Regions from separate parts of the Chromobacterium phragmitis genome, predicted to be linked through region 2. Evidence: riboswitches for the same ligand, from Rfam matches in the RefSeq annotation. Region 2 holds a riboswitch; the other holds the start of a gene.
The links. Region 2 has a riboswitch for thiamine pyrophosphate ahead of thiC (phosphomethylpyrimidine synthase ThiC). Riboswitches for the same ligand answer to the same signal wherever they lie in the genome.
Positions count from the first base shown of each region.

Region 1: linked by a shared signal. The riboswitch ahead of DK842_RS00730 (thiamine ABC transporter substrate-binding protein) and the one ahead of thiC (phosphomethylpyrimidine synthase ThiC) in region 2 are both predicted to bind thiamine pyrophosphate.

Region 1 is NZ_CP029495.1:148,525-153,508, reverse strand. It holds gene DK842_RS00740 (DUF1501 domain-containing protein) at 1-302, opposite strand, end outside; gene DK842_RS00735 (DUF1800 domain-containing protein) at 313-1,758, opposite strand; TPP riboswitch at 1,883-1,977, shown strand; gene DK842_RS00730 (thiamine ABC transporter substrate-binding protein) at 2,028-3,044, shown strand; gene DK842_RS00725 (GNAT family N-acetyltransferase) at 3,111-3,662, shown strand; gene DK842_RS00720 (ABC transporter permease) at 3,659-4,984, shown strand, end outside.
Region 2 is NZ_CP029495.1:1,726,009-1,730,992, reverse strand. It holds gene DK842_RS08190 (uracil-DNA glycosylase) at 1-447, opposite strand, end outside; gene DK842_RS08185 (rhodanese-like domain-containing protein) at 559-885, opposite strand; gene DK842_RS08180 (protein-L-isoaspartate O-methyltransferase family protein) at 888-1,547, opposite strand; TPP riboswitch at 1,871-2,018, shown strand; gene thiC (phosphomethylpyrimidine synthase ThiC) at 2,096-3,994, shown strand; gene DK842_RS08170 (sporulation protein) at 4,099-4,839, shown strand; gene DK842_RS08165 (DUF2789 domain-containing protein) at 4,933-4,984, shown strand, end outside.

The DNA of each region.
Region 1 (4,984 bases), 1.6 Mb from region 2:
AGCAGCGCCAGCTGCTTGTCCTGCCACAGCGGCATCAGCGGCGCCAGCGACGGATGCAGGCCGATGTCGCCGTTGATCCGCAGCACTTGCTCGCGGGCGACGGCGATGCCGGGGCGCAGCCGGTAGTAGTCGGCGCTGCCGTAGGGAACCACGGTGTTGAGGCCGTCGTTGCCGCCCTTCAGCTCCACCAGCACCAACAGGCGCTTGTAGCCGGCGGGCGCCAGCGCCCAAGACAGATTGGGCAGCACGGTCAGCATCAGGCCGGCGCCGGCCGCTTTCAGGAATTCGCGTCGTTTGAACATGGCGGGCTCCTCATTCCACCTGATAGGCCGGGTCCAGCAGCAGTTGGGCGATGGCCTTGGCGCCGCTGGCGTTCGGCGGCAAGGGGTTGGCCGGCGGCACGGCCAGCAGCAGCCGCGCGGCGTCGGCGGCGGTGCGGACGCCGTAGACGGCGGCCCATTCATCAGGTTGCAGCTTCATCGAGTTCAGCCTGTTGCCGACGAAGCGGCGGATGCGCGCCTCGCGGCCGGCCATTTCGTTCAGGCTGCCGTCGGCCTGGGCGTAGGCGTCGCGCGCCGGCGCGGCGTCGCGGGCGATGCGGTCCAGAAACTGTTTGCGGGTGAGCAGGGTGGAACTGTTGATCCAGGCCTCGCCGCCGGGCCAGCCCTTGACGTTGGGCGGCGCGAACACGTCCTGGCCCAGCTGGCGGTTCAGGCCGGCGATCACTCGCCAGTCCGGCGGATTGAGATCGAAAGTCACCAGCGTGCCTATGGTCAGCTCCACCGGCGATTTGACCAATTGGCCCTGGCTGCGCCAGAACTGCGGCGTCAACAGCAGCGCGCGCATCAAGGGCTTCAACTGGTAATGGCTGCGGCGGAAGTCGGCGGCCAGCTTGTTGACCGTGGCGGCGTCGGGCGTCGGCGACACGAAGTTGCGCCACAGCTTGTTGGTGACGAACACCGCGGTGCTGGGCTGTTGCAGCAACAGGTCGATCACGTCGTCGCCGTTGAAGTCGCCGCGCTGGCCGAAGATGACTTTCTCGCCGGCGTCGCGCAGCCGCGGGCGGACGATGAACTGGTCGTCGCGGTCCAGGCCCCAGCCGGTGAAGGCGCGGGCCGCCTCGCGGATGTCCTGCTCGCTGTAGTGGCCTTCGCCCAGCGTGAACAGTTCCATCACCTCGCGGGCGAAGTTTTCGTTGGGCTGGTCCTTGCGGTTATTGGCGGTATCCAGGTAGCGCATCATCGCCGGATCGCGCGCCACGGCATGCAAGAGCTGGCCGAAGTCGCCCAGCGCGTAGTGGCGCAGCAGCAGGTTCTGCTGGTACATCATCTGTGGCGAGCGCACCTTGTCCAGCGCCGACACGAAATGGTTGTGCCAGAACAGGGTCATCTTCTCGGTCAGCGGCGACGGGGTGTCGCGCATTTCGGCCAGCCACCAGCTGCGCAATTCGACCACGTGCTGGTTGCGCTCCTGCTGCAGCGCTTTTTTCTGTTCCTCGGTGAGGCCGGGTTGACCGGGGCGCTCGAACGGCTCGTTGGCCCAGCCCGGCGGCGGCGTCGCCGCCTGGGTGCGCGCGCCGGCCAGTATCTTGTCCACCGCCGCCTCGCGGCTGAGCGGCGCGAGCCCCTCGATCTGCGCAGGATTGGCGCCGAAGCCGGTGCGCGTCAGCAGGTGGCGGGCGCCGTCCGCGCCGATGCCGGCCAGCGAGCATAGCGGCAGGCCGAGCAGGGCGGAAGCGAGCAGTATTCTTTTGATCATGGGTTCACCGCGGCAATCCGTTTGCATAAGCGATTGATTGTGAGCATAGAGGGCAGTCTTCGCTCCGGTATTAAGCGGACCAGCCAGAGTGTTAAGTTGTTTGCGCATCTGGGCTATACTGTCGCCCTGTCACCGGGGGTGCCCTGCAAACGGGCTGAGAAACACCCTGAGAACCTGATCTGGATCATGCCAGCGGAGGGAGCGTGATGAAGCGGAACCTCGTCCGCCTTGCCTGCTTGCTCCGTGGCCGTACCGCGCGGAGATTGTCTATGAAGCTGTTCCCCAAACTCGTCGTCGTCGCTTTGAGCCTGGCCGGCCTATCCGCCCAGGCCGCCGAATTGCGCGTGCTCGCGCACAGTTCGTTCAGCGTCGACAAGCCGCTGCTCGCCGCGTTTGAAAAGCAGGCCGGCGCCAAGGTGTCCATCATCAAGGCCGGCGACGCCGGCGAGATGGTCAACAAGCTGATCCTGACTAAGGGCAGCCCGATCGCCGATGTGGTGTTTGGCCTCGACAACAGCCTGATCGGCAAGGCCGAGCAAGCCGGCGCGCTGGCGCCGCTGCCGGCGGAGCTGGCGAAGGGCGGCAAGGTGAGCCTGCCGGGCGCGGCCGCCGTCGATTACGGCTATGTGACGCTGAACTACGACAAGGCCTGGTTCGCCAAGAACAAGCTGCCGCTGCCCAAGACCCTGAACGACCTGGCGCTGCCCGCCTACAAGAACCTGCTGGTGGTGGAAAATCCGGCCACTTCCAGCCCGGGCCTGGCTTTCCTGTCCGCCACCATCCATGCCTTGGGCGAGGACAAGGCCTTCGCCTTGTGGGGCAAGCTGCGCGACAACGGCCTGAAAGTGAGCAAGGGCTGGACCGAGGCCTACTACACCGACTTCTCCAAGAACGGCGGCAGCCGGCCCATCGTGGTCAGCTACGCCGCCAGCCCGGCGGCCGAGGTGTTCTACAGCAAGGACAAGCCGGCCGACGCGCCGACTGCCAATCTGCTGCTGCCGGGCTCGGTGTTCCGCCAGGTGGAGGGCGCGGCGCTGGTCAAGGGCGGCAAGGAGCCCAAGCTCGCCCGGCAGTTCATCGCCTTCCTGCGCTCGGACGCGGTGCAGAAGGACATTCCGACGCGGATGTGGATGTACCCGGCGATGGACAACATCCCGTTGGACCCGGTCTACAAGCACGCCGAGCAACCGGCCGCGCACGACACCCCCGACAGCGCGACGCTGGCCGCCAAGCAGCGCGGCTGGGTCGGCCGCTGGACGCGGGTGGTGCTGAAGTCAGGACAGTGATCCGGCGATGACTTGCCCGGTTTCGCCTCTGTTATGATCCGGGCAAGTTCACCTGGAAGCTCATTCATGATCGATGACATCGCCAGCCCCCGCCTGATCCTGCGCCATCTGGACGCGGATTTTCTCGAATCCTGCCTATGCGGCGACATCGACGCCGCCGCGGCGCGGCTGGGCTGCCGCCCGGCCAACGGCTGGATGGAGGAGACGGCGCTGATGGAAATGCGGCTGGCCGACATGGCGGCGGAGCCCGCTTACGCGCCGTGGTCGGTGCGGGCCTTGCTGCGCCGCGACGATCTGGCCATGGTCGGTCACATCAACTTCCACACGCGGCCCGGCCATCCTTATTTGAACGGCTACGGCGACGTGGAGCTCGGCTACGCGGTCTATCCCGCATTCCGCCGCCAGGGCTATGCCCGCGAGGCCTTGCTGGCGATGGCCGGCTGGGCCGCGCAAAGCGGCGGCGTGGCGAAGCTGGTGTTGTCGATCGAACCCGGCAATCTGCCGTCGCAGGCGCTGGCCGCCCAGCTTGGCTTCGCCAAGGTGGGCCAAGTGCGCGACGACGACGGTTGCGAAGACGTGCTGACGGCTGATTGGCCGTTGCCTGGAGCTTTTGTTTGAAGCCATCCGCCGTGCCCCGGCTGATCCTGGCCGGACTCCCGCTGTCCTTTCTCTTTTTGCTGGCCGTCGCGCCGCTGGCCCGATTGTTGGCCGAAGGCGGCCTGCAGTTCAACCCCGCCTTGCTGGCCGATGACTACCTGCGCTGGCGGCTGTTGTGGTCGCTGATCCAGGCCGCGGCCAGCTGCCTGCTGTGTCTGGCTCTGGGCGTGCCGCTGGCCTGGGTGCTGGCCCGTTACCGCTTTGCCGGCCGCGCGCTGCTGCTGCGGCTGCTGATGCTGCCCTTCGTGATGCCGACGCTGGTGGCGGCGATGGGCGTGCTGGCGCTGTTCGGGCCGCGCGGCGTGTTCGGCGTCGATCTGCAGGACACGCCGTGGCTGCTGCTGTACGGCAATCTGTTCTTCAATCTGCCGCTGGTGGTGCGCGCCGGCTGCGACGGCTTTTCCCTAGTGCCGGCCAGCCGGCTGGCCGCCGCGCGCACGCTGGGGGCCACACGCTGGCGGGCATTCTGGCGGGTGGAGTGGCCGGCGGCGCTGCCGTGGCTGCTGTCCAGCCTGTGTCTGGTGTTCCTGTACTGCTTCTCCGGCCTGGGCTTGGCGCTGGTGCTGGGCGGCCAGCGCTACGCGACGCTGGAGGTGGAGATCTACACCCTGGTCGCTTACGAGCTGAATCTGGCCGACGCCGGCGCGCTGGCCTTGCTGGTGCTGCTGACGTGCGGCGGCATCGCCGCCGTCTACGCCGCCCTGGCGCGCCGGCTGGCCACGGCGGCCAAGGTGGAGCCCTTGCCCTTGCGCGCGGCGGAAAGCGTGGGGGAGAGGATGGCGCTGGGCGCCGCGCTGTCCATGCTGCTGCTGTGCAGCGGTTTGCCGCTGTTGGCGGTGCTGTGGCGCGGTTTGGGCGCGGAGTCGTCCTGGCTGGCGCTATGGGATGAGGAAAGCCGGCTGGCCTTGTGGAACAGCGCCCGTTTCACCGGCATGACCGTATTGGCCGCCGGCGCGTTGGGCCTCGCCCATGCGCTGGCCTGCGGGCGCAGCCTGGCGTTGCGCGCTTCCATCTTCCTGCCTTTCGTCGCTTCGCCGGTGTGCGTGGCCTTCGGCCTGCTGCTGTTGTATCCGCAATGGAGCGGGGCGCTGGGCTTGCTGATGGCGGCCTACGCGTTGCTGGCTTATCCGCTGGTGGCCAAGGCGGCGTTGGCGTCGCTGGACGGCCAGCCGCCGCACTGGCGGGCCGCCGCCCGCAGCTTGGGCGCCGGTCCGTGGCGGACTTTCCGCCGGGTCACCTGGCCGCTGCTGCAGCCGGCGCTGCGGCGCGGGCTGGCTTTCGCC
Region 2 (4,984 bases):
CAGCTTGCCATGGCTGCCGGCCTTGTCGCGCTCGACGGTGAACACGCTGTTGAGCAGCAGCACGCCCTGCTGCGCCCAGTGGGTGAGATCGCCGCCGGCCGGCACGCCCAGGCCCAGATCGGCCGCCAGCTCCTTGTAAATGTTGCGCAGGGACGGCGGCACGCGGATGCCATCCGGCACCGAGAACGACAGGCCCATCGCCTCGCCGTCGCCATGGTAGGGGTCTTGGCCCAGGATCACCACCTTGACGTCGGCCGGCGAGGCAAAGCTCAGCGCGTTGAAGGCCTGCGGCGCCGGGGGAAACAGGGTTTTGCCGGTCTCGATCTGCTGGGCCAGCTGGCGGTCGATGTCGGCCAGGCGGGCGGCGATGGCGGGCTGTCGCAGCACGGCCTCCCAATCCGGGTGGACGCGGGCGAAGGCTGGGGCGAGGTAGTTCAGTGAAGGCATGTAGGGCTCTTTAGCGGCTGGCGGGCGGTTGAGGTGATTTGGAAAGCGCGCGGCGTGATTCGTTCCAAAGCAAAACACCGCCCGGGGGCGGTGTCGTGGGGCGCGGCGCGCTCAATAGCGGGCGACGGCCGGATCGACCTGGGTCGACCAGGCGTCGATGCCGCCTTGCAGATTGATCACGTCGTCGAAGCCGGCGTTCTGCAGGAACAGCGCCACTTGGGCGCTGCGCATGCCATGGTGGCAGATGGCGACGATGGTGGCGTCGTCCGGCAACTCGCTCATCCGGATGGGAATCAGGTTCATCGGGATGTGGACGCTACCGTCGATATGCGCGAGCTGGTATTCCCAGCCCTCGCGCACGTCCAGCAGCAGCGGACGCTTGGCCTGCGGATCAGCCAGCTGGGCGGCGAGGGCGGAGGCGGTGATTTCGCGCAGCATGATCAGAAGCTGAAGCGGGCCGGTTCGACGGCCTCGAACTTTTTCAGTCGCTCGACGCAGGTTTCGAACAGCGTGGTTTCGCGGAAGCTGGTGTCGGTTTCGCGGTCGATCAGCTTGCAAGCCATCACCGGCAGATCGCCGACCACCAGGATCAGGCGGCCGCCGACGGCCAGCTGGTCCTTCAGTTCCTGCGGCACGACGGGCAGGGAGCCGCCGACCACGATCACATCGTAAGGGCCTTGCTCCGGCAAGCCCAGCACGCCGTCGCCTTCCACCAGGGTGGCGTTGGCGATGCCCGCTTTCTTCAGGTTGGCCGCGGCGCGTTCCTTTTGCGCCGGGTCGATTTCCACGCTCACCACCTGCTTGCCCATCTTGGCCAGCAGCGCGGTCAGATAGCCGCTGCCGGTGCCGATTTCCAGGATCTTGTCGCTTGGCTGGATGGTGGCGTCCTGCACCAGTCGCGCTTCCATCTTGGGTTGCAGCATCTTGCTGCCGTTGGGCAGCGGCAGTTCGGTGTCGACGAAAGCCAACTGGCGTTGGCTGTCGGCGACGAAGTCCTCGCGTTTCACGTGAAACAGCAGATCCAGCACGTTGGTATCCAGAACATCCCACGGGCGAATCTGCTGCTCGACCATGTTGAAACGGGTTTTTTCGAAATCCATCAACTTAAACTCCGGAGGGCTGGGAGTCCGCTCCGCCCATGGAGGACAGCGTCGGCGGCAAGGACTCGTGTGATGACGATACAGTCTGCTGACAAAGTAAATTGGTGCGATTTTACAGGACCCGGCAGAGCCGGGCCTCTTCATATAAGCGCGTGAGTCCGCAGCCTGACCATTGAATCCCAATCGCTCCGCTGAGCGAATTGAAAATTCGCACGCATGCCGCCCTTTTAAACCTGCAAGGGCGCCTAGCCTTCACGAAGGCGAGAGGCTTTGTCAACAATCTAGATTGCTTGCGATTATCCCATATTTGCCTTACCTTCACACGGCATCGCTAGGGGTCCTGCGCCTGGCGTTCGGCGCGGATGGCTACCGAAGTGTAGGCGATGGCGGCGGATGACGGAGCGCGGGTGAGAAATACCCTTGGAACCTGACCCGGATAATACCGGCGTAGGGAAGCGTCACCTGCCCCCATGGCCACGCCATATCCGCAGCCGGCCTTGCCGGATCGCTCCTTGCGCCGTTTCATCGCTTTTGGAGACTCCCGCCCGATGAACGCGCCCGTGAACAAGCAAATGGTGGTGGACGCCGCCGCCATCCAGCCCTTGCCCAACTCCCGCAAGATTTATGTCGCCGGCAGCCGCCCGGACATTCAAGTGCCGATGCGCGAGATCCGCCAGGCCGACACGCCGACCCAGTTCGGCGGCGAACAGAACCCGCCCATCTACGTCTACGACACCAGCGGTCCGTACAGCGATCCGGCCGCGCGAATCGACATCCAGAGCGGCCTCGCGCCCTTGCGCGCCGGCTGGATCGCCGAGCGCGGCGACTGCGAGCAGCTGGCAGGCTTGTCCAGCGAATACGGCCGCGCCCGCGAGGCGGACCCCAAGCTCGCCGAGCTGCGCTTCAATCTGCAGCGCAAGCCGCGCCGCGCCAAGGCCGGCCGCAACGTCAGCCAGATGCACTATGCGCGCCAAGGCATCGTCACGCCGGAGATGGCGTTCGTCGCGATACGAGAAAACCTGAACCGCCGCGCCTATGTGGCCGCGCTGCAAGCCACCGGCAACCAGCGACTACTGGAGCTGATGACGCGCCAGCACAAGGGGCAGAGCTTCGGCGCCAATTTGCCGGAAGAGATCACGCCGGAATTCGTGCGCCAGGAAGTGGCCGCCGGCCGCGCCATCATCCCGGCCAATATCAATCACCCGGAATCCGAGCCCATGATCATAGGCCGCAACTTCCTGGTGAAAATAAACGGCAATATCGGCAATAGCGCGGTAACGTCTTCGATATCGGAAGAAGTGGATAAGATGACCTGGGGCATCCGCTGGGGCGCCGACACCATCATGGACCTGTCCACCGGTAAGAACATCCACGAAACCCGCGAGTGGATTCTGCGCAACAGCCCGGTGCCCATCGGCACCGTGCCGATTTACCAGGCGCTGGAAAAAGTGAATGGCAAGGCCGAGGACCTGACTTGGGAAATCTTCAAGGACACGCTGATCGAGCAGGCTGAGCAGGGCGTGGACTATTTCACCATCCACGCCGGCGTGCGCCTGGCCTACGTGCCGATGACCGCGGGCCGCATGACCGGCATCGTGTCGCGCGGCGGCTCCATCATGGCCAAGTGGTGCCTGGCGCACCACCAGGAGAATTTCCTCTACACCCACTTCGAGGACATCTGCGAAATCATGAAGGCCTACGACGTGGCCTTCAGCCTGGGCGACGGCCTGCGTTCGGGCAGCGCCTGGGACGCCAACGACGAGGCGCAGCTGGGCGAACTGAAAACGCTGGGCGAGCTGACCGAGATCGCCTGGAAGCACGATGTCCAAGTCATGATAGAAGGCCCCGGCCACGTGCCGATGCAGTTGATCAAGGAGAATATGGACAAGGAGCTGGAATGGTGCCGCGAAGCGCCGTTCTACACCCTGGGGCCGCTGACCACCGACATCGCGCCCGGCTACGACCACATCACTTCTGCCATCGGCGCCGCGCAGATCGGCTGGTACGGCACCGCCATGCTGTGCTACGTGACGCAGAAGGAGCACCTGGGCCTGCCGAACAAGAACGACGTCAAAGAGGGCATCATCACCTACAAGCTGGCGGCGCACGCGGCCGACCTGGCCAAGGGCCATCCCGGCGCGCAGATCCGCGACAACGCGCTGTCCAAGGCGCGCTTCGAATTCCGTTGGGAAGACCAGTTCAACCTGGGCCTGGACCCGGACAAGGCGCGCGACTTCCACGATGAAACGCTGCCCAAGGATAGCGCCAAGGTGGCGCATTTCTGCAGCATGTGCGGCCCGCACTTCTGCAGCATGAAGATCACCCAGGACGTGCGCGAGTACGCGGCCAGCCAAGGCATAGGCGAGCAGGACGCGCTGCGGCAGGGCATGCGGGAAAAATCCATCGAGTTCGTCAAAGGCGGCGGCAAACTGTATGACAAAGTGTAGGTGATGAGCGTTTTTTGGTATTTCACGGGATTTGATTGGCATAAGATGACGACGGGCCGGTCTGTCGCCGGCTCGCCTTCACTCGGATTGCCAAGAACAAAATCATGTTGAAATCACTTTTTGCGGCCGCCGGCATCGGCGGCGCCACCGTGGACACCCGTCTGATCAACCCACGGCTGCGGCCGGGCGAGATTCTGCGCGGCGAGGTCGTGGTCAAGGGCGGTAGCGTGGACCAGGACATTTCCAAGATCGAACTGCTGCTGCTGACCGAAACGGAATGCGAGCGGGAGGGGCGGGAAACGCGCGAAACCGCGTGGCTGGCCGGGCTGCCGATCAGCGGGCCCTGCCGGATTCCCGCCGGCTGCGAGTGGCGGCTGCCATTCCAGCTGCCGCTGCCGGCCGAAACTCCGGTCAATCATCACCCCGCGTTGCGCGACGAGCCGCCAGTGTGGATCCATACCGATCTGGCGCTGGGCATGGCGCGCGACGCGGCCGACAACGATAGGCTGCAAGTTCAGCCCACGCCGCAGATGGAAGCGATCCTGCGCGCTTTTTCGCGGCTGGGGTGGGAGCTGCACCGCGCCGACGTGGAGGCCGGCACCGTCCGCGCCGGCGAGGCGGCGAGCACGCTGGGCTGCTACCAGGAGTTCGAATTGCGGCCGCGCGACGCCGGTTGGAACTGGAACGAGATCGAGCTCACCTTCATTCCCGACGGCTACGGCGCCATCCATGTGCTGATCGAAATCGACGCCGGAGACGACGATCATTACCTGAGCCTGCGGATGGAACCGGATTGGGAAGACGCGGATTGGACCGCCGAACTGCGGGTCAGGCTGGGGCTGTGAGCGCGGCGTCGGCCAGAGAGTCCGCTTTGGCCGCTGACAGGAGCGGCGGCGGGGGTCTAGCATGATGGGGTAAACCAGCCAAGGGAGTCAGCGATGGACACCAGCAGCCATTTATTGCCCGGCCTGTTCCGCCAGCTGGGCTTGC